Regions from separate parts of the Deinococcus roseus genome, predicted to be linked through region 2. Evidence: riboswitches for the same ligand, from Rfam matches in the RefSeq annotation. Region 2 holds a riboswitch; the other holds the start of a gene.

The links. Region 2 has a riboswitch for S-adenosylmethionine ahead of metX (homoserine O-acetyltransferase MetX). Riboswitches for the same ligand answer to the same signal wherever they lie in the genome.
Positions count from the first base shown of each region.
Region 1: linked by a shared signal. The riboswitch ahead of IEY52_RS05450 (O-acetylhomoserine aminocarboxypropyltransferase/cysteine synthase family protein) and the one ahead of metX (homoserine O-acetyltransferase MetX) in region 2 are both predicted to bind S-adenosylmethionine.

Region 1 is NZ_BMOD01000002.1:508,395-520,565, reverse strand. Features, by position in the region: gene IEY52_RS05455 (hypothetical protein) at 13-2,160, shown strand; gene IEY52_RS05450 (O-acetylhomoserine aminocarboxypropyltransferase/cysteine synthase family protein) at 2,320-3,630, opposite strand; SAM riboswitch class I at 3,785-3,894, opposite strand; gene IEY52_RS05445 (alpha/beta hydrolase) at 4,009-4,872, opposite strand; gene IEY52_RS05440 (alpha/beta hydrolase) at 4,939-5,775, opposite strand; gene sdaAB (L-serine ammonia-lyase, iron-sulfur-dependent subunit beta) at 5,922-6,587, shown strand; gene IEY52_RS05430 (L-serine ammonia-lyase, iron-sulfur-dependent, subunit alpha) at 6,624-7,475, shown strand; gene IEY52_RS05425 (CHRD domain-containing protein) at 7,542-7,991, opposite strand; gene IEY52_RS05420 (CHRD domain-containing protein) at 8,004-8,453, opposite strand; gene IEY52_RS05415 (NUDIX hydrolase) at 8,591-9,022, shown strand; gene IEY52_RS05410 (NUDIX domain-containing protein) at 9,009-9,455, shown strand; gene IEY52_RS05405 (dynamin family protein) at 9,512-11,191, shown strand; gene IEY52_RS05400 (DMT family transporter) at 11,301-12,171, shown strand, end outside.
Region 2 is NZ_BMOD01000001.1:238,145-250,315, forward strand. Features, by position in the region: gene IEY52_RS01035 (RrF2 family transcriptional regulator) at 1-162, opposite strand, end outside; gene IEY52_RS01040 (hypothetical protein) at 335-865, opposite strand; gene chrA (chromate efflux transporter) at 914-2,056, opposite strand; gene IEY52_RS01050 (LacI family DNA-binding transcriptional regulator) at 2,146-3,144, opposite strand; gene IEY52_RS01055 (MFS transporter) at 3,268-4,470, opposite strand; gene IEY52_RS01060 (glycoside hydrolase family 19 protein) at 4,679-5,278, opposite strand; tRNA gene IEY52_RS01065 (tRNA-Ser) at 5,568-5,657, opposite strand; gene hmpA (NO-inducible flavohemoprotein) at 5,783-7,015, shown strand; gene IEY52_RS01075 (alpha-amylase family glycosyl hydrolase) at 7,363-9,201, shown strand; gene IEY52_RS01080 (nucleoside deaminase) at 9,194-9,736, shown strand; gene metX (homoserine O-acetyltransferase MetX) at 9,791-10,843, opposite strand; SAM riboswitch class I at 10,941-11,059, opposite strand; gene IEY52_RS27065 (GlyGly-CTERM sorting domain-containing protein) at 11,082-11,180, shown strand; gene IEY52_RS01095 (serine hydrolase domain-containing protein) at 11,241-12,171, shown strand, end outside.

The DNA.
Region 1 (12,171 bases), on a different contig from region 2:
GAGGAAGACCCCATGAAACGCATCCTTTTGACTGCACTGGCGTTTGGCTCACTGGCCCTGGCGGCCCCCACCCAGATCAACCTGCTGAACACCCCCATTCAGGCAGATGCAGAACAGCAGGGGAATCAGGTGTGGGTGTCTGCAATTCCCTTCTGGCAGGCGGCAGGAGGGCAGTTTCTGGGCATTGACCCCTCCACCCTCAGCATCAAGGTGCAGTACCAGGGGAAAGTGTTGCAACTCAAATTCAGCCTCAGGAACAACCAGCCCTACTTTTTGCTTTCAGACCTGACGGACCAGTTGAAACTGACGGTGGTCCGTCAAAATGGAGCTTATGTTTTGACTGCCCAGGATGCTGTTGCTGCCCCTGTTGTGCTTCCGGTCAGCCCACCTGAGCCGCTTCCTGTGGTCACAGCCTGTGCTGCGCCTTCCTGGAAGGGAGGGCCAGTGTCCAGGGCAGATCTGGTGCAGGATGCAAAAGACCTGTATGACCGTGTGGATGCAGGGGAAGACATTTCAGGCTTTTTGAAGAAGCGTTTTGAGGCGCTGGGGATTCCCGTGCTGCCTCTGGCCCAGAGCGTGCCACAACTCAAACAGAGCAAAATGCTGGTTCCAGATTTGCAACTTGCCCTGATGAACCGGGCTTTCCAGCAGGGCAACCTGATCGGGGTGAAGTCTTATCTGGACCTCCTCAAACAGCGTGGCGTGACCTTCAAAACCGATCTGAATTGTGCCTTGCAAGGTCTTGCTGACCAGAACTCTTTTTCACCCGAAGAAACCGTGCTGGCCTACATCCTGCTGCTGGGACAGGAGCGCACCCTTCGCGATGGGGTCAGCAGCACTTCAGTGTGGGGAGATGGTTTTCTTGACCCCTTGCAAATGGCCCTTTTGAACGTGCTGATCGGGGTGCAGAACCATCCGCTGGCTGTGGCCCAGAAACCCCGGAACCACTTCAATCTGTTTGCCCTGCTCTGGACGGACTGGCTCACCGACTGGGTGAAAGGCATGCCTGCAGGCAAAGCCCAGAGCACCCTGGTTGGCGGACCCCTGCAGGATTTGCTGGGCTCCAGCACCTCCTGGAAAGATTTGCCCAGAGACGCGCTGTGTTCCAGTCTGACCCTGTATGGCTTCAAACTGGACCTGTCCGTAGAGAAGCCCAACCTGTACCGCAAACTCCCCGATGATGCCTCCAGACCTTTCCTGACCACTGTGAAACTGAAAGTCCAGTTTCAGGACGATTACTCCAAAAACGTGCTGTTCGGGATTGTGGATGTGAAAACCCTGCTGGGAGACCTGGGTTGCAAGGTTCCCGATCCAGGGGATGCGAAAAACACCAGTCTGGAATGGCAACTGGACGACACCCTGCAAAAACATGGCGACCTGGACATCAAACCCACCCACACCGACGACACGGGCTCTGCCACCGCCACGTACCGCACAAAAGACGACAAAACCCCCAGGGCCTACCGGGTGAAACGCAAGAGCGACATTGGCCGAATTGGGGTGCAACTGACCGGACTGCTTTCTGACCTGCGTGGCATTGAGGCTGCAGTGCGTTCCAGTGGGAAAGCTGCAACAGCAGACCAGCGCATCACTGTGAATTACTACGAGCCTCCAAAACTGAAATTTCTGATGGATTCAGACCTCAGACTGTCTGGCGATGGGGGAGGTACCCGCATGGTGGTTCAGTCCGAATTCCCACTGGAAGCCTACTTTGAAGGGGAAACCCTGAAAGGCTACCGGGGAAGTGGCGTCATCAATGTGAAACAGCTTTCCCTGGACCCCAAAAAGTGCACGGTTTCGGGCACGCCTGGACAGGCTGTGGTGCATCTGGTGATTGATGACCCGGACAGCGAAGACCTGAAAATGCTCTTGCAGGTCGGAAAACCCACCGGAGGCGGAGTTGCCCCCATGATGGAGTTGCATTGCCCCGCACCTGGTCCTGTTCCACCCATTGATGCCTGGACCTCACCTTTCATTGGGGCGCACGAGGGCGAACTGGGCACCCTGCTGGATCCCAACCCACAGGCAGGACTGCTGATCAAACACTGGCAATTGCCCCACACCACCATCCTGGGTGTGAAATCCTATTCGGGCAGCCACCCTGCAGGCAAAGGCACCATCACAGAGACCACCACCCTGACGCTGGATCTGTTGCCCTGAAAAGTGCAAAAAGAACCCCTGAAGTGTTTGCTTCAGGGGTTTTCTGTTTCATCATGCCTGCAAAAGCCTGTTGCATCTGGTGTGGTTCCGATGGGATGTTTTCCCGACCATGAACACACCGAAAGAATCTGACTGCTGATGGCTGACGGCTGACCGCTCTTAAACCAGCGCTGGCACTTTGTTCAGGGCCTGCTCGACATCTGCAATGATGTCATCGATGTGTTCGATGCCCACCGAGATGCGCACCAGACCGGGGGTGACCCCTGCAGTGCGTTGCTCGGCTTCGGAAAGCTGGCTGTGGGTGGTGCTGGCCGGGTGAATCACCAGGGTTTTGGTGTCTCCCACGTTGGCCAGCAAAGAGGCCAGTTTGACGTTGTTCACGAAGGCTTCTCCGGCAGCCCGTCCGCCTTTCAATTCAAAGCCCAGGATGCTGCCTGCTCCATGTGGAAAGTATTTTTTGGCCAGATGGTGGTGCGGGTGGGAAGGCAGATCCGGGTGAATGACCTTCTCCACTTCGGGGTGTTTTTCCAGAAATTCAGCCAGTTTGTGGGTGTTCTGAATGTGGCGCTCTGCCCTGAGGGACAGGGTTTCCAGACCTGTGATGAACAGGCTGGCATGGTGGGGGCTTAAGGTGGTGCCCAGGTCGCGCAGGTTTTCCACCCGTGCCCGGATGATGAAGGCGATGTTGGGAAGCCCGAGGGGGTTGCCTTCTCCGAAGACCTCCCAGAACTTCAGGCCGTGGTAGCCAGGGCTGGGTTCGGTGAAGAGGGGGTAACGGCCATTGGCCCAGTTGAATTTGCCCCCATCCACAATCAGTCCCCCGATGGCCTGTCCGTGTCCGCCAATCCATTTGCTGGCGCTGTGAATCACGATGTCTGCGCCGTGCTCGATGGGCCGGATCAGGTAGCCTCCCTGTCCGAAAGTGCTGTCTACCAGTACCGCCACCCCTTTTTCGTGGGAAAGGCGTGCAATTTCTTGCAGGTCAGGGATGTTGAGGGCCGGGTTCCCGATGGATTCCAGGAACACGCCCCTGGTGTTTTCATCAATCAGGGCGGCGAATTCTTCAGGGCGCTCTTCGGAGGAGGTGAATTTCACACTGATGCCCAGACGGGGCAAAGTCACCTTGAAGAGGTTGTAGGTCCCACCATACAGGTTGGGCGTGGAGACGATGTTGTCTCCCTGCTGTGCCAGGGTCAGGATGCTGAGCAGCACGGCAGCATGACCGCTGGACACCGCCAGAGCACCCGTTCCGCCTTCCAGGGCGGCAATGCGGTTTTCCAGCACCTCGTTGGTGGGGTTCTGGATGCGGGAATAGATGTTCCCAAAGGCCCTGAGCCCAAACAGATTGGCAGCGTGTTCGGCGTTTGCGAAGTTGTAACTGGTGGTCTGGTAAATGGGGGTGGCGCGGCTCTGGGTGGTCGGGTCGGGGGTCTGTCCAGCATGAACCTGCAGGGTCTCAAACTTTGGCATAAAATCTCCTCTCAGATGTTATGAATCGGCTTCCTCTGATCTTGGACAGCCAGAGGCTTTGTGAAAATTTGGGGGATAAATGAATCCCCCTCCCAGAAAACAGACATCGTGGTCTGCTGCTTTGAGAAGGGGATGGGGTGTCAAACCATGCCTTCTCTTATCGTTCCAGCCATCCCTGGCGGGTCTGAAAGCACCGTGTTGCAATGGGAACCGGTTGCTGTGATGGTCTCAGGGTCAGGTCCCTTTCATCACTCGGGATAAGAGCGCCAGAAGGTCTCTGACGTGGGAACCAGTGTACTGGACACAGGCTTTGATTGTCAACAAGTTTTATCAACTATTCAAAAAGGGTGCTGTAAACGCCAGATCCACCAGACAAAATCAGGGCTTGCGGAGGTTCTTCTGCAGAAAATTCAGAATGGTTTCCCGAACTGGAGGGAAAAACCCTGAGAACCTGCGCATCAGTGCCCCCACAATTTCCCCGTGGTTCACTTTTGGGACCACCACAAATTCAACAGGGGTGCCGTTTTTCTGCAGGGCTTTTTCCATGCTGGTGCCGTTGGAGGGATCGACCAGTTCATCGTTCTGGGCCACCAGCAACAGAAAAGGCGGCAGGTTGCCATGCACATGGCTTGCAGGCATCACATCGGTTTGCAGGTGAGTGCCAAAAACCCCTGGGGTGTATTTGGGATCGAAGTCATAAGGACCTGCAATCCCCACCACACCCCGGAAATCGTTGGCTTTCAGGCCTTCTGCAGAAAGCAGGGTTTCGTTCACGATGCCTTCCACCACGTTGTAAGCTCCTGCAGAATGCCCCACCACAAAGATGTTCTGGGGATCGCCTGCGTATTCAGCGATGTGGTCCTTTGTCCATTTGAAAGCTTTGACAGTGTCCTCCACAAAAGCAGGGTAAGAGAAATCCGGTACCAGACGGTAATTGATCAGTACCGTCACATAACCCGCTCTGGCAAAGGATTCTCCCACGAATTCAAAGTCATCCTTGTTGTAATTGCGCCACGACCCTCCATGCACAAAAACCACCACCGGATGGGTGCCTTTCTGTCTGGGCAGGTAAATGTTGAGTTTCTGGCGGGCTGCAGGACCATAAGCCAGGTTCTGATAAAACTTCAGGTCGCGGGTGACCGTGAAGGTGTTGAGCAGGTTGAGTTCGGTTTTGGAGTCCTGGGCCTGTGCCACCAGGGGCAGGGAAAGCAGGGCACCTGCCAGCAGAAATTTGCAAATCATGCCAGCCAGTTTAAGCCTTTTGGACGGAAAATATTGTGTTTTGTTTAACCGGGTTCAAAGTGGGATTCACTGCTGCTTCTCCATGAACTCCAGAATCTGTTCCCTGACCTGAAAGTTCCCAGCAATGCGCCGCACCAGGGTGGCGAGGATGTCGGTGTGACCCAGACCGGGAATGGTGGCGGTTTCCACAGGGGTGCCATTGTCTTGCAGGGCTCTGGCCAGTCTGGTGGCGTTTTCGGGCATCACCAGATCGTCATTTCCTGCACTGATCAGCAAAAAGGGTGGCAGGGGACCGGAAACCCGGTACACAGGCATCACCTCTTTGCGGCTTGCATCTTCTGGAAACACTCCATCCAGAGGTGGAATGTCATAGATGCCTGCGATGCCAATCATCCCTTTGAAGTCGGTGGCTTTCAGGCCTTCGGCCTGCAGGAACCCTGGATCGGTAAGGGTCATGGCTGCGTTGTAGCCTCCTGCAGAGTGCCCCATCACGAAAATGCGATCTGGGTCTCCTGAGTGCTCCCGAACATGGTCCCTGACCCACCTGAGGGCTTTTGCAGTGTCCTGCAGGAAAGCCGGGTATTGAACTTCTGGGTACAGCCGGTAATTGATCACCACAGTCACGTAATCTGCTCTGGCAAAAGATTCTCCAATGAATTTGAAATCTTCTTTTTTGTATTTCTGCCAGGTGCCCCCGTGCACAAAAACCAGCACCGGATGGCTGCCTTTGTGTCTGGGCAGGTACACATCCAGTTTTTGCCTGGGGTTTTCTCCGTAAGGAAGGTCCCGCTGGATGGTCAGGTCGCGGGTGATGGTAAAGGTGTTGATGAAGTCAATCAGCATCTGGCTGGAGGTCTGGGCCTGTGCTGTTGTGCATAAAAGAACCATAAAGAAGAGAATCATTTTCCTTCTGGGCATGGTTTTAAGTGTATAGAGCACTGTTTTGAAAATCTGTGATGTTTTTGACCCGGTACAATCCCTTGGGGCTGCATTCAGGTTTGATGAATCGTATACTTGTATACGGTATACAAAGGAGTACAATTGTCTATATGAGTTTGCTGGACATGATTGGCCCCGTGATGATCGGCCCGAGCAGCAGCCACACAGCTGGAGCCTGCCGCATTGGCCTGGCAGCAAGACAACTGCTGGGCCACACCCCTGAAAAAGCCCACCTTGGCTTGCATGCCAGCTTTGCCAAAACCGGCAAGGGACACGGCACCCATCTGGCCCTGATTGCAGGCTTGCTGGGCTTTGAGCCCCACGATCCTCGCCTCCCTCAGGCCTTCCAGGAAGCTGAAAAAGCCGGTCTGCACTTTGAATTTCAGGACACCGACCTGGGCAACGTGCACCCCAACACCGCACAGATCACCTTGCAGGGGGGGCAGACCAGCATCGAGGTGATGGCCTCCAGCACCGGAGGAGGCATCATCGAGGTCATCGAGGTGGACCACTTCAAAGTCTCCTTCGATGGCTTTTCCCCGACCCTGCTGCTGAAATACCAGGACGCCTACGGCATGATTTCACGGGTCACGGGCCTGATTGCCATCGATGAAGTGAACATCGCCAGTCTGACCTGCACCCGTGAAAAAAGAGGAGGAACTGCCCTGATGTGCATTGTGCTGGACAGTGGCCTCTCCGATTACGCCATTCGCAAAATTGCCCACATTCCCGAGATCAGCTGGATTCGCATGCTGCCTGGTTTCAAACGCCTCTGATTCAATCCACGCTGATTCAACCCCCTGAGGAGCACCATGACCCTGGACGACATTTTAAAAGCCCCATCACCCGCCAGCCAGTGGGTTCTGGACACCGACTGCGAAGAAAATGGCCTCTCTGCCGAAGAGGTCAAACAGGTGATGCGCAGCCGCATTGCTGAAATGCGCGACAGCATCGAACGTGGCCTCAAAACCGATGCCAGAAGCATCACCGGAATGGTCGGCTGGAATGCCAAAGGCCTGTGGGATGCACCAGATGCCCTGAATGCTCCCCTCCTCAAACGGGTGCAGGCCTACGCCATGGCCGTCAACGAAGAAAATGCCCGCATGGGACGCATTGTGGCTGCCCCTACTGCAGGCAGTGCAGGCACCATCCCCGGAGCCCTGATTGGTGTGGCAGACCACCTGGGTCTTGAAGATGAAGCCCTGGTGATGCCTCTGGTTCTTGCTGCAGGCATCGGCAAGGCCATTTCCCGTCAGATGTACATCTCTGGTTCTGCCGGGGGCTGTCAGGCCGAAATTGGGTCCAGCGCAGCCATGGCTGCTGCAGCCGTGACGGAACTGCTGGGAGGCACCTCCAGAGCCGCTGTGCATGCAGCAGCCATGGCTCTGATGAACACCATCGGCCTGGTCTGTGACCCGGTGGGAGGCTATGTGGAAGTGCCTTGCGTGTCCAGGAACGCCTTCTTTGCCGTGCATGCCGTGAGCAGTGCCCAGCTTGCCCTGGCACAACTGGAAAGCTTCATTCCCCCGGATGAAGTCATCACCGCCATGGCCCAGGTGGGACGCATGATGCCCCTGCAACTCAAAGAAACCGCTGAAGGTGGGCTGGCCCAGACCCCTTTTGCCCAGGGTTTCCTGAAAGACCTGGAAAAATCCCAGAAGTGACCTCCAGAGGTTGAGAAACAGAAAGACCTGAGCACGCTCAGGTCTTTCTGTTTCCCATTCAAGGGCTTATTTGGTGAGTTGCCCGCGCAACTCGCCAGACTTGTTGGCATCGGTGTGAATGTTCACATAGTAAAAACCAAAGCGCAATTTGTCTTCATTCAGCACGCAATTGGCATCGGTGGCCAGGGTGCCTTTCTTGTTGTCTTTGGCATCTGCAGTGACCACCAGGGTGCACACAGGGGCTCCGGTCTGTCCCACTTCACCCTCGTGAATGTGGGCCATGGTGGCAGGTCCGGTCAGGCCCGAGTAAGTGCCGGTCAGGGTGAGTTTCTTGCCATCCCAGGTGGCTTTCACACTGCCTGTGCCTGCATACTCTGCAGGCACGGTGGGAGCAGGAATTTCCTTGGCCGCAGTCAGGTTGGCTGCGTAGGTGGGCAAACCGGGAAGGGCGGGGGTGCTGTTGCAGGCAGCCAGACCCAGAACCAACATTGCAGGAACAAGATGACGGATGTTCATCGTTTTTCTCCTTTATTCATACCCAAGCTGGCCGCGCAGTTCACCATCGGTGTGGCTGGCGGTGCTGACAGTGACGTAGTACTGGCCGGTTTTCAGCAGGTCTTCCTGAATGCCCTGGTCTTTGACCGTGCAGGTTTTGCTGAACGTTCCATTGCCCACTTTGCTGGTGTCTTCTTTGATGTCCAGGGCACACACCACGGTTGCGCTGTTCTGACCCACTTTGGCTTTGCGCAACTCAATGCTGGTGGCCTTGCCGCTCAGACGGTAATAATTGCCGTTGATCACCATGCTGGTGCCATCAAAAGAAGCATTGGCAAACCCCCAGGCATCGCCTGAGACAGCAGGCACCACATTGTTGCCGGACAGTTTGGCCAGAAAGACGGGAGCAGCAACGGGAACTTGTTGGGCGCAGGACGCCAGAATCAAACTGAAAACCCCGAATGCCAGGGTGCGTGCGTGCATAAGACCTCCTGATGATTCTCTTCACCACTATAGGGTTGCATCATGCAGGTTTTATGTGAGTGGGATGATGTGTTGCTCAAGGTGGGATTGGGCAAAAGGAGCTGGATTCTGCAAACTGTACTACGCTGTGAGGATCTATGGTTCCAACTTTTGTGGTCAATGTGGAAGTGGTGATTTACAGGCAAGACCGTTGCCTGCTGACTTTGCGCAGCCTGCAAGAAACCCATGCAGGAGGCACCTTCGCTTTTCCAGGAGGCAAGGTGGAGCAGCATGAAATCATGAATGATGTCCTGGAACATGTGGCCCGCCGCGAAATCCGGGAAGAAGTGGGTTTAGAAGTCGGTTCACTGACGTATCTGGAAGCCAACAGTTTTCTGGCCGGAGATGTGCCCTGCATCAATGTGGTGATGCAGGCCCCCTACCTGTCTGGCACAGTGCAATTGCAGCAAGAAGAATTGGCTGCAGCAGAATGGCTGACCCTGCCAGAAGCCCTGGCAAGGTCTGAAACCCCCCTCTGGACCCGAAACAGCCTGAAAAAAGCCGAGGAAATGAGAAATGCAGTTCGATGAGTCTTATACCCTCACACCCACTGCACGTGCAGCAGGATGCCTGATTCTGGACGGCCAGCGGCGCATCTTGCTGGTGCAGCAGGCAAAAGATCCCTTCAAGGGCCTCTGGCACCTTCCGATGGGCACCATTGAAGTAGGGGAACCCCCAGAAGTTGCCGCCGTTCGGGAAGCCCTGGAAGAAGCCGGGGTGCAGGTGCGCCTGACCTCTTTTTTAAACACCTACCTGGGACGCTATTCAGATGGTGGGCTGGTGCAGCGCTTCGTCTGGCTGGCAGAAATCCTTCCAGGTGAGGTCATTCCAGACGCACCCAACGATGAAATTCTGGCCCGCAGGTTTTTCAGCCCTGCAGAATTTCTGGAGCTGTACAGAGCTGGACAGGTTCGCATGCACCACACCTTGCTGGCCCATCAGGAGGCACTGGGCAGGTTCTGATCCAATTTCAGCATTCTTTATAGAACTTCTCCTGTGCTGGTCTCGTAAAATGAAGCATGCTGGTCACTCCTTCCATTCAAGAGATTTTGCAAGCTGAACGTGCACTGCTCACCGATTTGCATGCCTTTCTGGAAAGCTCCGGTGCACCTGCCGATGTTACCCAGCACGCCCGCACAGCTTTGCTGCAACTGGACGAGGTGTTCCTGCTGGTGGTGGTGGGGGAATTCAATGCAGGCAAAAGCTCTTTCCTGAATGCCCTCCTGAACACCACCTCCCTGCCAGAAGGGGTCACCCCAACCACAGACCGGATTTATGTTTTGCTGAACGGGGAAGACACCGAACTGGAACCCACCGCAGATCCCTTCGTGGTGCGCAAACGCCTGCCCCTGGAAGACCTCAACAGCATTGCCCTGGTGGACACACCCGGAACCAATGCGGTGATCCGCCGTCACCAGACCATCACCGAGGGTTTCCTGCCCAGAGCGGATCTGGTGCTGTTCATCACCAGTGCAGACCACCCCTTCACCGAGTCAGAACGGCAGTTTCTGGAACTCACCCGCAAGTGGGGCCGCAATGTGATGCTGATCATCAACAAGGCGGATTTGCTGGAAACCCAGGCGGACCGGGAGCAGGTGCTGTCTTTCGTGCGGGAACATGCCACCCAGACGCTGGGGGTCACTCCGCAGATCTTCATGCTGAGTGCCCGCAATCAGAAGCGCGGTGAAGACGAGGGCTTCATGCGCTTCAAACGCACCCTGGTGGACCGCCTCAGCGAAAAAGAACGGGTTCGTCTGAAACTGATGACCCCCCTGGGGGTGGCCCACGAACTGGTCAGGCAGCATACCTCCCATCTGGAGCACAGTCGCACCATTTTGCAGAACGATGTGCAATCCTTTGAGCACCTGGAAATGCAGGCCCGGGTGCATGGCCATGAAGTCAAAGACGAACTGGCCCATCAGCTTTCTTTGCTGGAAGGCCCGCTGAACGCTTTCCAGGAGCGGGCAGAAAGTTTCATCAACCGGTACTACCGCATCAGCCGTACCCTGGAACTGCTGAAACCCGAGCGTCTGGAGCAGGCTTTTCGCACAGAAGCCGTGGCAGATCTGGAACGCGACCTGGAGAAAGTGCTGTCCCACAGTGTGGACCGCCTGATGGAGAAAAACCTGCGTTTCTGGGAGGATGTGCAGCACCAGCTCACCTCCCGCTCTCGCGAGAACGTGCCCAGAAGCCGCTTCCAGATGGACCGCAGTGCTGTTCTGGACGCTTTGCGTTCCAAAACCGAAGAGCACACCAGGGAACTGATTGAACCCTCAGCAGCCCAGGATTTCAGTGGCAAGGCACAGAGCAGTGTGATGCAGGCAGGTCTGATCAGCGTGGGCGGCATTGGTCTGGGAGCAGCCGTGATTGCCCTGATTGGAGGCGCTGCCGCAGATGTGACGGGCATCCTGGCCAGCCTGGCCGGGGTGTTCCTGGGGGCTTACTGGATTCCCATTCGCAAACGGGCCGCCCTCACGCAAGTGAAAAACCAGGTTGGGGATGCCAAGATCCTGCTGCGGGAAACCCTCACGCGGGAAGTCAACCTGGAACAGGAACGCCTGGATGGCCGCCTCAGGGACGCCCTCTCTCCCTACACCCGCTTTGTGAAAGCCGAGCAGGAACGCATGAACCGGGAGAACCGCAGGCTCACCGAATTCATTGCCCGCATTGAAGAACTTGAAGGGCGGGTGCAGGCCTGAATTGATACCGGTGTAACTTGCACCCATTTGAATAACAATCCAGAGTCCCCTACGCCGATGCACCTAAATGCAGGCATGGGGATTTACACTGTCAGCAATTGAGGTGTGTATGTCTCTGAACCTGCCCAGAATCGCCCCCTTTCTTTTTGTGCTTTTGTGGAGCACCGGATTCGTTGGTGCCAAATACGGCCTGCCTTACGCGGAACCGTTCACCTTTCTGGCCCTGCGTCTGGTGATCGCAACAGTTCTGCTGCTGGGCCTGGGTCTGGTGGTCAAAGAAAGCAAGAAGATGCGTCCAGAGCATTACTGGCACGCTGCTGTGGTGGGTTTTCTGCTGCATGGTGCTTACCTGAGTGGCGTGTTCTACGCCATTCATATGGGCATGCCTGCTGGAATGACCGCTGTGATCGTGGGCCTGCAACCCATCCTCAGCACCCTGATGGCCCGCTACACCCTGAAAGAACAGGGAAGCCTGCTGCAATGGATCGGTCTGATTCTGGGCTTCCTGGGTGTGGTGATGGTGGTCAGCCAGAAAATCCATGCCGATGTCCCACCCGTTGCTTATCTGGCTGCTGGAATTGCCCTGATCGGCACCACCGCTGGCACCCTCTACCAGAAACGTTTTGGAGCAGGCATGCCCCTGGTGACTGGAACCGCTGTGCAGTACGCTGCCACCAGCCTGATCCTGATTCCGCTGGCTTTGCTCTTTGAAACCCACCAGATCCAGTTCACCACCGAATTCTGGTTTGCCCTGTTGTGGCTGGTGGTGGTGCTTTCCCTGGGGGCCATTGGCCTCCTGCTGTACCTGATCCAGCGCACCAGCACCGCACAGGTCACCAGCCTGTTTTATCTGGTGCCCCCTGCCACCGCTGTGGAAGCCTTCTTTCTGTTTCACGAGAAACTGAATGGTCTGGCCTTGCTGGGCATGGTGGTGGTGGCCCTGGGGGTTTCGCTGGTGATCCGGCCTGCACCTGCGCGGC
Region 2 (12,171 bases):
GATGCCCATCTTGGAGAGGGAATGGGCCACTTTGTTGAGGTGGTTGTAAGGCACATTGAACCGGTCCGCCACCTCCTGCACCGTGGCCCTTCCCTGTTCAGGGACTTGCATCAGGTGCATCAGCAAACGCAGGCTGAGGTCGGTAAAGCGGGTCACTTGCATGGGTCAGACATCACCTTTCCTGATGATGCCTCACAGTAACAAATCGCAAGGGCAAAAGACATGGGTTGCAACGCTTTTCAGTGCAGCAGGGCTTAAGGTTTTCGTTTCCTTTTCTGGAAAAATCAACCCCCCCAAAGTGACATCAAAACCTTTGCCCTGCAAGGCCAGCAGGTCATTTGTTCAGGAACACAATGTCATCCAGAAAAAAATCGGACCTTGCACTGGAGTAATTCTGGAACACCACGCCTGCAATCCAGGTGGGGTTTCCCAGTTCGGACAGTGGAATTTCGTAATAGGTCCAGGTGTTCTTGTAAGCCGTGATGGGCATGGCTTTGTCTGAAAGCAACACATCATTTTCATCTGCAGGGGCGGCTTTGGAGGCCATCACCACCAGCAACTGGTGGTTCTCGGTGGGGCCACCATTCACCCAGAAGCCCATTTTGCGGATGTCTGCTTTGTTCATGACCTGTCCGGTGTGCAGGTAAAGTCCGGTCCAGTCTCCCTGATAAGCCAGTTTGATGCTGTATTTTCCAGACCACACCACACTGGTGCTGGAAAAATCCAGGGTGGTGTCCCAGGACCAGTTTTCCCATTTTGGACCCAGTGCATCCCGGTAGGCAACAACATCTCTGGAAGGCACTGTGAACTGCATGCATCCGGTGGTCAGCAGGCCAAGAACAGCAAGCCACACAACTTTTTTCATTGGGCTCCTTTGCTGTCATTATTGTAGTACAGGTTGCAAAACAGATGCCTACAGAACAAAGTAGCCCACAACAGCCCCTCCCAGCACCACCAGATGGGCCGGGATTTTCAGCAGGTGCAAGAGCACAAAACTGAGAATCACCCACAAAAATTCCAGCACGGTGTGGGGTCGGATGGTGAGGGCAGCGTCCAGCAGTGCTGCACCCAGCAATCCCACCACTGCAGCATTCACACCCCGCAAAGCAGCTTGCAAGAGGGGCAGGGCTTTGATGCTGTTCCAGACAGGCATGATGGCCAGCACCAACAGCAGTGCAGGCAGAAAGATGCCAGAAGTGGCCACCAGACCTCCCAGCACAGGATGGACTTCAGGAAAAGTGGCCCCCAGAAAGGTGCTGATGGCAAACACCGGTCCCGGAATGGCCTGTGCAGCTCCATAAGCGCCCAGAAATTGCTCCGGAGTCAGCCACACAGAGATGGGCTGCAGGAGGGGCAACACCACGTGTCCTCCTCCGAACACCAGGCTGCCTGTGCGGTACATCAGGCCAAACAGATGCAAAATGGGAGAAAAAGCCAGCAAGGGCAATCCCACCAGCAAGGTCGTGGCAAGTCCCAGGTAAATTCCGGTCCTGTGCAAGTTCAGGTTGTTGCTGAGAGGTGGCTTCTCCTGCTCTGCTGGTCTGAACTGCCAGATGCCATAAAGCCCTCCCAGTGCAATCACCAGCAAGCTGGTCCAGGCTGTGGGAAGCAAAAGCATCAACAGGCCGCTGATCAGGGCAATCAGGCGGCGGGTGTTGTCCGGGGCCAGGGTGCGGGCCATGCCCAGCACAGCACTGAGGATCACCCCCAGCGTCAGCAAACTGAGGGCACGCACCAGACCACCACTGAGAAACTGGTTGGCCCCCAGGGCCAGGGCCAGCATGATCAGCGCAGATGGTGTGGTGAAGCCCACCCAGGCCAGCACAGCCCCAAGTGTGCCCGCCCGCAATTTGCCCAGGCACATGCCCACCTGGCTGCTGGAGGGACCGGGCAAAAAGGTGCACAGGGCCACCAGATCCGCATAATCTGAATCTGACAGCCATTTTTTGCGCTCCACAAATTCCTGCCTGAAGTAACCCAGATGGGCCACCGGTCCCCCAAAACTGCTGCAGCCCAATCTCAAAAAAGTCAGCAAAACGTCCAGCGCTGGATGCATGCTGTTCATGCTAACCGTTCAGGTTCAAAACCGTGTGCTGCTGTTCTGCGCAACTGCCAGAAGTTGTCCAGAAGTTTTGCTGCCTCACATCATCTGGCCCGAGAAGCAGACTCCCGGATCACCAGTTGAGGGGTGATTTTTTCCAGCACCACCTCTTCATCGTTGAGGAGGTTCAGCAAGGCGGTGGTGGCCGCCAGTCCCAGTTCATGCATGGGTTGCCGCACGGTGGTGAGGGGCGGCATCATGTACTCGGAGTTGCGGGTGTCATCAAAGCCCACCAGGGAGACTTCTTCAGGGACCCGGATGCCCCGGCGGTACAGGGCAAGCCTGGCCCCGTAAGCCATCTGGTCGTTGGCCGCAAAGATCGCGGTGAACATGGTGCGCGATTCCAGCAGGGTGGCCACGGCAAGGCTTCCCGAGGCCTCCTGAAAATCCCCATGCACAATCAGTTTCTCGTCGATGTCCATGCCAAATTCCTTGTGGGCATCGTAGTAGCCCCTCAGGCGTTCACGGGCATCAATGTGCTCATGGGGGCCAGCAATGTGGGCGATGCGTCGGTGCCCCAGGTCAAAGAGGTACTTGACCAGATTGCGTGCTCCGGCGTAATTGTCAATCAAGACAGAGTGCTGCTCAAACCCTGGAATGGTGCGCCCGATGGTGATGATGGGCATGGATTCTGCCAGAGCACCGAGAGAATCCCCTTCCAGGTGACCTCCCATGATGATCAGACCATCCACCCGGCCCACCAGACGCTGAATCGCCACCGCTTCATCTTCGGGTTGCCAGTGTCCATCCATGAACACCGGGACGTAATCGGTGCCCCTCAGGGCTTCCTGCACCCCCAGCAATGCCGAGCCATAAAACGGACTGGCAATGTCCTGCGTCAAGACCCCGATGGAGAGGGTGCGGCCCTGCACCAGGCCTTTGGCCACCAGGTTGGGCTGGTATTTGAGCTGTGCAATGGCCTCTTCCACCTGCTTGCGTTTTTTCTCGCTGACCCGCGCTGTGCCAGCCACAATTCTGGACACCGTGCTGGGGGAAACCCCGGCAGCCTCGGCAACGTCCAACAAAGTCACTTTCTTCTTCATGCCCGCCTCTTTTTCAGTGAAGACCATTCAAGTGGGTGAACCTGTTTTCAGAGGCTCAAATCAATGCAAGCGAGGAAAGGTCTTTTGAACCCGGCCAGGGCACTCAGGTTTTGCTGCCCTGCGTCAGGTGCCGGGTTGCACCTTTCCTGCACGTCTTAAATATACCCCAATTGCTGAGATCAAACTGATGGTCAGGGCCACACTGTACATCAGGGGAAAACCCGACTGGGCCACCAGCAGACCGCCTCCCAGTGCTCCTGCAGCCGCAGAACCCCACACAAACACATCCAGTTTGCCCTGTGCTGCTGCACGGGTTTCTGGAGGCAGGCTGCTGGTCAGCAAACTGGAGCCCGCCACAAAACACAGGTTCCAGCCAATGCCCAGCACAAAAAGGGCAATCCCCATTTCCATGAGGCTGTGCCCCAGCAAACCCAGCAAGGCACTCAGGGCAAGGAGCAGGCTTCCCATGAAGATCATGGTTCTGGCGCCAAAGCGGTCCACCCAGCGCCCGGTGATCCAGGACAGACCAAACATGCCCACCACATGCCCGGTCATCACGCTGGAAATGGCCTCCAGACCGTGGCCCAGATGGGTGGCGTGCACGGGCATCATCACCATCAGCATCAACATCACACCCTGACCCACCATCATGCCCAGCAGGGCCAGCCTGACCTGGGGGTTTTGCAGCAGTTCTGCAACAGACAGCTGGATTCTGGAGGTGTGTTTTGGCAAGTCAGCAGGTCTGGCTGTGAAGAACACAGCCACCAGCCCACTGGCCAGGGCCAGGAACAGGGCACTGAGCAACCAGCCCGCCTCATTTTCAGGCAACTGGTGGGACTGGGCCACGTTTTTCAGGGCAGGAATGCACAGGCGGGTGATCACCGCTCCTATGGCACTGCAGGTCAGCAGAAAACCAATGAACTGGCCCCGCTTCTCGGGCTGAACCAGTTCACTGACTGCATAACGCATCTGGTTGATGCCTCCGGTGGCCAGACCCACCAGCAAAATGCCCACCATGAAACCCCAGAAATTTTGCTGCATGGCCTGCCAGAAAGCCACACTGGCCCCGATGGTTCCCAGCAGGAAAGCCAGGGCCAATCCCACCCGGCGTCCATGGCGGGACATGAGTTGCCCGGCAAAGTAGGCACTGAAAGCCGAGGCCAACAGGTTGACGGTGGAGGGCACGCCAGAGTAGCTTTCCGATCCGGTGAGTTTCACCGCCAGAATGCTGGCAAGGGCCACTCCGATGGTGGTGGCACTGGTGGACAGGGCCTGTGCAAGATACAGAGCGGGCAGGCTGCGCTGAACTGTGCTGGGCTGAGTCATGGTGGTCACTCTAACCTGTTTTGAGAAAGATGTGCAGAGGATTCTGGCTTATTTTCAGACAACTTTTCAGACAACTTCTGGACGGGTGTGCCGGAAAAAGGAACATCTGCCTGCAATGTGTGCCAGATGCAGGCAAGAGGCAGGAGCGCTGAGAAAAGACCAGAACATCCGCCCAAGAGGGTCTTTTGGTCTTTCCGGTCTGCAGGTCTCAGTGCAGCAAAGCCATGATTTTTTGCAAGTAAGCCTGCCTGCTGGGGAGGCCAATCAATCCACCATTGATGGCACGGGTAACGGCCTGCAGGTCATTGCGGTCTGCCATGGCATTGATGTGGTGGTCCTGCCAGAAAGCAGCTGCCGTCTGGGCACTGACCCCAATTTGCAACAACAAATCGGGGTCGTTCACCAGATCAAAGCCGGTGAGCTGGCTGTAACGGGTGTAATTGCTGCGTCCGGTGAGTTGAATGAATCCTCTGCCACGGTACTTGAAACCGTCTCCAGGCTGGGTGTTGCCCATGCGGCCCCCATACACGGTGTTGCCGAGGGCCTGGGGGTTCATGGCACAACTCTGGGCAGCCTGCAAACTGGGGAAGCGGCTGGGCCACACCTGACACAGCCGTTTGGCTGAGTAATTCAGATTTTCTTCCTGTGGAACCAGTCCAGACTCTGCAGTGAGCTGGGCCAGCCAGTGGGCCAACCTCAAGGTGGTGTTGATGCCGTACTGGTCTGCAGCGTGCTGCAGCTTGGCTGCAGTGACATCGGGCTGCTTCAGGTTGGGGTTGAGGGCCTGAATCAGGGCTTTGGTGATCATGCTAGATGCCTCCTCATGCGGCGCTGCTGGAAATGGGATGCAAGTTCAATATGCCCTGGATGCGTATTGGGCCGGGTGATACACCTCAGTTTAGGACAGCACCGGGGGGCATTCATAAGTGATAACCCCTAGCAAAAATTCAGGGGTTTCAGCAGGGAAACCCCCCAAAAGGCCAGAGCGCACATCTGATCAGCGGGGCCGCTTTGCAGACGCTGCCCTTTCTGGCTGCACTTTGGCTGCACTCTGTCACCACAAAGCAAACACCCCACCTTTCGGTGGGGCTGCATTCTGGCGGAGAGAGCGGGATTCGAACCCGCGGTAAGTGTTACCCTACACACGCTTTCCAGGCGTGCCCCTTCAACCGCTCGGGCACCTCTCCCTGGGAGTTTGTCCCAAGCTTTCGTCTCGGGAACGGAATAGATTGTATCACTTTTTCTAGAAAATGCTAGAGGGTGCGCGGGGACATTTCTCTCTGCATCTAATATATATTTTAAATGCATATTCATGACGGAGGACCACATGCTGACCGCCCCACAACTTCACCTCATCAAAGCCACAGTTCCCGTGCTCAAACAACACGGAACCACCATCACCAGCCACTTCTACCGCCGCATGTTTGCCCGGCATCCAGAATTGCAGAACGTTTTCAATTTGACCCACCAGCAAACCGGAGCACAGTCCCGCAGCCTGGCTGCTTCGGTGCTGGCTTACGCAGAATTCCTGGACCAGCCTGAATTTCTGTCCGGCATGGTGGCCCGCATTGCCCACAAACACGCCAGTCTGGATGTCCTGGCCGAACACTATCCCATTGTGGGCGAAAACCTGCTGGCTGCCATTCAGGAAGTGCTGGGAGATGCTGCCACACCTGAAATTCTGGACGCCTGGGGTGCAGCTTATGGGATCCTGGCAGACATCATGATTGGTGTGGAAAAAAACCTTTATCAGGCTGCTCCCTGGGAAGGGTTCAAAGCCTTTCAGGTGGTCCAGAAGGTGCAGGAAAGTGCCCAGATTGTTTCTCTGCACCTCAAACCGCTTGATGGCACTTCCATTGCGCCCTTCAAACCTGGTCAGTATGTCAGTGTGCGCCTGAAAACCGAACACATGCCCTACACCCAGATTCGCCAGTACAGCCTCTCTGATGCCCCAGGCAAGGACACCCTGCGCATCAGTGTCAAGCGTGAACTGGCCCCCCAGGGCAGCTTTGATTTGCAAGATGGCCTGCTCTCCAACCTGCTCCATGACCACATTCAGGTGGGAGATGCGCTGGATGTGCACGCTCCCATGGGAGATTTTGTCTTGCAAGAACGGGGCCGCCCTGTGGTGTTGTTGGCAGGTGGAGTGGGCATCACTCCCCTCTTGAGCATGGCCAAAGCTGCAAAAACCAGCGAGGTGCACCTGCTGCAGTTCGTGATGAAAAAAGCAGACCATACCTTCAGAGATGAACTCTCTGCCCTGCAAGTCGAAAACCCACAGGTTCAGGTGACCGTGTTTTACACCGAAGTGGGAGCAGATGAGCTTCTGGGCATTGACCACCAGGACACGGGCCTGATCTCCACAGAGAAACTTCTGAAACATGTCCCCCTGGACGCAGATTTTTATTATTGTGGTCCGGCAGGCTTTATGCAGGCTGTGGAAAGCATTCTGGATGATTTGCAGGTTCCAGCAGCCCGGCGTTTCTTTGAAGCTTTCAGCCCCACCCAGGATTTCAAAGTGGGAGAAGTCCAGCTCCAGGGCTGATTTGCAGAGCAAAACCAGGGAAAACCCCTGATCAACCCCATACCTCAAAAAATTCAGTTTAAACTCGGTTTTTTTTCTTGTTCCAGAGGATGAAAATCTTCTGGTTTATTTTTTTGTCTCTTGACAATTTCGTCTTTTTAATGGCATCAATAAAGGCAGGTTCTGAAATTCAGCAGGACCTTGCGCCAGAGGAAGTCCGCAGAATTGTGATCTACCCAAGCAAAAATCGTCCCTCTGTGGGATTGCTCATAGATTTATCGCCGCAATCATCAAATTCTAAATGTTGGTTCTGGTGCGGCTTAAAAAAGATGACTTTATGAACCAGCATTTCAAGTGAGGAGCAGGACATGACTTTAACAGAAGAAAAAGCCTCCCGATCCGCCCGCAAAAAGACAGAAATTTCCCCAGTCCCAGGCATGGGGGCCATTCCCACCCCAGACGGGGTGAGTTTCCGGGTGTGGGCACCCAACGCCACTGCCGTGTGCGTGGGTGGAGATTTCAACAACTGGAACAAAACCGAGCACCGCCTCGCCAAAGAAAAAAACGGTTTCTGGTCGATTTTTGTGCCTGGGGTCAAACCCGGAGCCACCTACAAATTCAGAATCAAAAACAAGGGTTTTGATGCCTGGAAAATGGACCCCTACGCCCGCGAAGTCACCAGTTCTGTTGGAGAATGCGTGGTTTACGATCCCACCTTTGACTGGGGCGACCTCAAAGAATACCGGGTTCCAGCCTGGAATGAAATGATCATCTATGAACTCCACGTGGGCACCTTCAATGCGCCCGAAGGGCAACGCGGCAATTTCGATTCTGCTGCAGAAAAACTGGATTACCTCTCGGACCTGGGGGTCAACACCCTCCTGATCATGCCGCCCATGGAGTTTGCCGGAGACATCTCCTGGGGATACAACCCCGCCCATCCTTTTGCTGTGGAAGGGGCTTATGGGGGCCCCAATGCCCTCAAACGCTTCGTGAAAGCCGCCCACGAGAAAGGCATTGCCGTGCTGATCGATGTGGTCTACAACCACTTCGGACCTTCAGACCTCGACCTCTGGCAATTTGACGGCTGGAGCGAAAACGGCAAGGGTGGCATCTACTTCTACAACGACTGGCGTTCTTCTACACCCTGGGGAGACACCCGCCCGGATTATGGCCGCGAAGAGGTGCGCCAGTACATCCGCGACAACGCCCTGATGTGGCTGGAAGAATTCCAGATGGACGGCCTGCGTTTCGATGCCACCGCCTACATCCGCAACGTGCAGAGCAACGAAAACCCCGGAGATGACCTGGAAGAAGGCTGGGGACTCTTGCGCTGGATCAACGATGAAATTGAAGCAAGACAGCCCTGGAAAATCACCATTGCAGAAGATTTGCGGGGCAATGCCCTGGTGACCGCCCCCACTTCAGAAGGCGGCCTGGGCTTCGATGCCCAGTGGGATTCTGGATTTGTACACCCTGTGCGCGAAGCCCTGATCGTGCAGGAAGACCTGCACCGCAACACCCAGGCTGTGGCCAATGCTGTGCTCAACTGCTACAACGGAGAGGCTTTCAGTCGGGTGGTCTACACCGAATCCCACGATGAAGTCGCCAACGGTCATGCCCGTGTTCCCGAAGAAATCTGGCCCAACAATGCTGCCAACTATTACGCCAAAAAACGCTCCACGCTGGGGGCCTGCATCACCTTCACCTCTCCTGGCATTCCCATGGTGTTCCAGGGTCAGGAAATGCTCACCGCAGGCTGGTTTGACGACAGCAATGTGATGGACTGGTCTCTGGCAGACAACTTCAAGGGCATCACCCAGATGTACCGGGACCTCAAGCAGCTCAGGCAAAACGCTTACGGGCACACTGCGGGCCTCAAAGGTCCGAATGTGGTGGTGCACCGGGTGGACATTGAGAAGAAAATGCTGGCCTACCACCGCTTCGATCAGGGGGGTCCCAAAGACGACGTGATCGTGGTGGTCAACCTGTCGGGTCAAACCCTGGAGAACTTCGAAATTGGCTTCCCCAGAGAGGGCCTGTGGCGCACCCGTTTTCACTCCGACTGGGAAGGATATGACAGCGAATTCACCAACGTGTTCAGCCACGATGTGGACGCAGAAGAAGCCGAAATGGACGGGATGCCTTTCAAGGGCAGCGTGGCTGTGGGACCTTACAGCACCATCATCCTGTCCCAGGATGAGTAAAGTCCGCCCAGAGGACCGCCCCTTCTTGATGCGCACCCTGGAACTTGCCAGGGAAAGCGTTGAGAAGGGGTCCTCCCCCATTGGTTGTGTGGTTGTGAACGGTCAGGGCCAGATCATTGCAGAGGGCCGCAACCGGGCACATGAACCCTGGCCAGACCATCCCCACGAGGTGGCAGATTCCAGTTTCGCCCATGCCGAGATGGTGGCCTTCTACCGTCTGGGACGGATTGAGAAACCAGAGGAGTGCACCCTGTACTCCTCTCTGGAACCCTGCCTGATGTGTGGAGGGGCCATCGGAATGGTGCAACTCGCCCGTGTGGTGTGGGCCTGCGATGACCCCTGGGGCGGGTCTGGACGCCTGATCAAATGGGACATGCATCCGGCCTATGAAAAAACCGAGGTGGTTCCGCATCCTTTTGAAGATCTGGAGCAGGAAGCCACAAAACTGTTTGCACCCGAAGCCAGAAAGGCTTACCCAGCAGAAGGCTGGGAGGCCTGGATCAAAAGGTACCCGGAGACGGCAGAGCTGTCATAGACCTGCTGTCTTGAAAAGACCAGAGCCTTCAAAGCTCTGGTCTCTTTGTGCTGTTCATTTCTGCAGGAATTCCAGCAACCTGAGGTTCAACGGTTCATCCTCAATCAGGAAGGCATCGTGACCGTGTGGGCTCTGCAGTTCCCAGTATTCGCTGTTCTTCATTTGTGCCGCCACCTGCCGCACTTCACTGGCAGGATAAAGGATGTCGGTGGAGATGCCCACCAGCAAAGTGGGCACGGTGTTGCGCCGCAATTCATCGTCGGTCACCTCAAAGAGGTCCATGGCCTGGGTGATCAAGAGGTAGGTGTTGGCATCAAAGCGCTTGAGCAGTTTTTCCCCGTGGTACTCCAGATAGGTCTGGATGGCGCTCTGGTTGGGATTGAATTTGGACTGCCCGCCCTGTGTCATCTGGTAGGACTCCGGGCTGCGGTAACTGATCATGGCGATCTGGCGGGCGATGGCCAGACCGTGGGGTTGCTCCTGGTACTTGCCGCCTTTCCATTCAGGATCGCTGGTGATGGCGTTGCGCTGGGAGACATTGAAGCTCTTGGCCCAGGCACTGTGGCGGGCAGGTGCACCAATGATGATGGCTTTCTTCAGGCACTCAGGATAGCTTCTGACCCATTCCAGGGCCTGCATGCCGCCCATGCTGCCCCCAATGACGGTCAATTTTTTGACGCCAAGGTCTTTGATCAGTTCTTTTTGCACCCGCACCATGTCATGGATGGTGATGGGGTCCAGCCCGATTTCTTTGGGACCAGAGGTTCCTGAACACCCCCCCAGCACGTTGGAACACACGATGAAGTGCTTTGTGGGGTCCAGGGTCTTCCCTTCCCCGAACATGTCTGCCCACCAGCGGTGCACGGCACTGGTGCCGGTGAGGGCATGGCAGACCAGAATGGCATTGTCTTTTTCGGCGTTGAGGGTGCCGTAGGTGTGGTAACCCACCCGGATGTTGCTGAGGATGCGGCCAGAATCCAGAATCAGAGGTGCTTTCTCAAAGAACCACTTGTAACTGGGCGTGATGGTGTAGTCGTGCTGACTTTTGGCGACGAACGTAAACGGGATGGCTCCCTCATCGGTTTCGAAAGCGAACTCGAAGCGCATGTGCTCCCCTCCAGGAGAAAAGAGTGTTGATCTGCGGGGGAACTAAAGATTCCCCCTCTCGTGGTGTTGAGAAGGGGAAATGGTGGTTTACGCCCTTCTCTTATCGTCCCCGAATGGGACCATCGTGGTCTTTCGGGCTGGTGAGCACCGTACCGTGATGGAGGTCGGTTGCTGCGGCGTTGCGGGCCAGTTCCCTGCGCCGACTCTGGATAAGAGTCGCCTGTGTCTCACAGGCTAAATGTCAGTGTATCGGGTCTCTGGGGGCAGTGTCAACTTCTGGGCTTTGCTGGTGTTTTGCTGCTGTGCTGTTGCTCGATCTGGATTGTTACAAACATGACAGCAACCTCAAAGCCTGCTGTCTGATGGGATTCTCATGCTGGTTGCTTAATTTGATACCGTGAAACCTTATTTGTTGCCTGTTCTACTGATCACTGGATGTTTGCTCACTGGATGTCAAACCATCGCCCCCAAAACCCCTGAAGCTGTCCTGGCAGACAAAACCAGCCAGCTGGTCATTCAGCACAAACTGCCCTCCCTGAGCATCACCCTGTTCAATGAAAAAGCCATATTGCAGCAGTCTGCCAAAGGGGTGCGCAAATACGGCTCTCCTGAAGAAGTCACCTTGCAGGATGTGCACCACCTGGGGTCCATCACCAAATCCATGACCGCCACCCTGATTGCCACGTATGTGGAAAGCCACAAACTGTCTTTCCAGAGCAAACTCAAGGAGCTGTTGCCAGACACAGAAATGCGGGAAGAATACCAGAACATCACCATCGACCAGTTGCTGTCCCACCGCTCAGGCATTGTGGATGACCTGGAGCCCCAGCCCGGGTGGTGGGATGCCAGCATTCCTCTGGCCACCCGCAAAGCCGACTTCATCAAGGACCTGCTGCAAACCCCTCTGAAGCATGCCCCTGGGACTGCTTTTGAATATTCCAATCCAGGCTATGCCCTGCTGGCTGCCATTCTTGAGAAAGTGGGCAAGAAACCTTTTGAAACCCTGATTGAGACACAGCTTTTCAACCCCCTGCACATGAAAGGGTGCAGCATGGGTTACACCTGGGACGTCTCCAGCGTTTCACAACCCTGGCCCCATGTGCTGCAAGCGGGAGTCCCTGTGCCTGTTCCACCAGTGTATCCCACACAGGAAAACAATCTGGTGGTGGCGGGCAACACCGAGGTGATCGATGGCGCAGACAATGTGCGCTGCCCGATGTCCGATCTGGTGTTGTATGGTCAGGCCCACATGAACGGTGAAAATGGCAAGAATGGCTTCTTGAAAGCCTCCACCTTTCAGGAGCTTCACAAGGACCATTACGGTGACC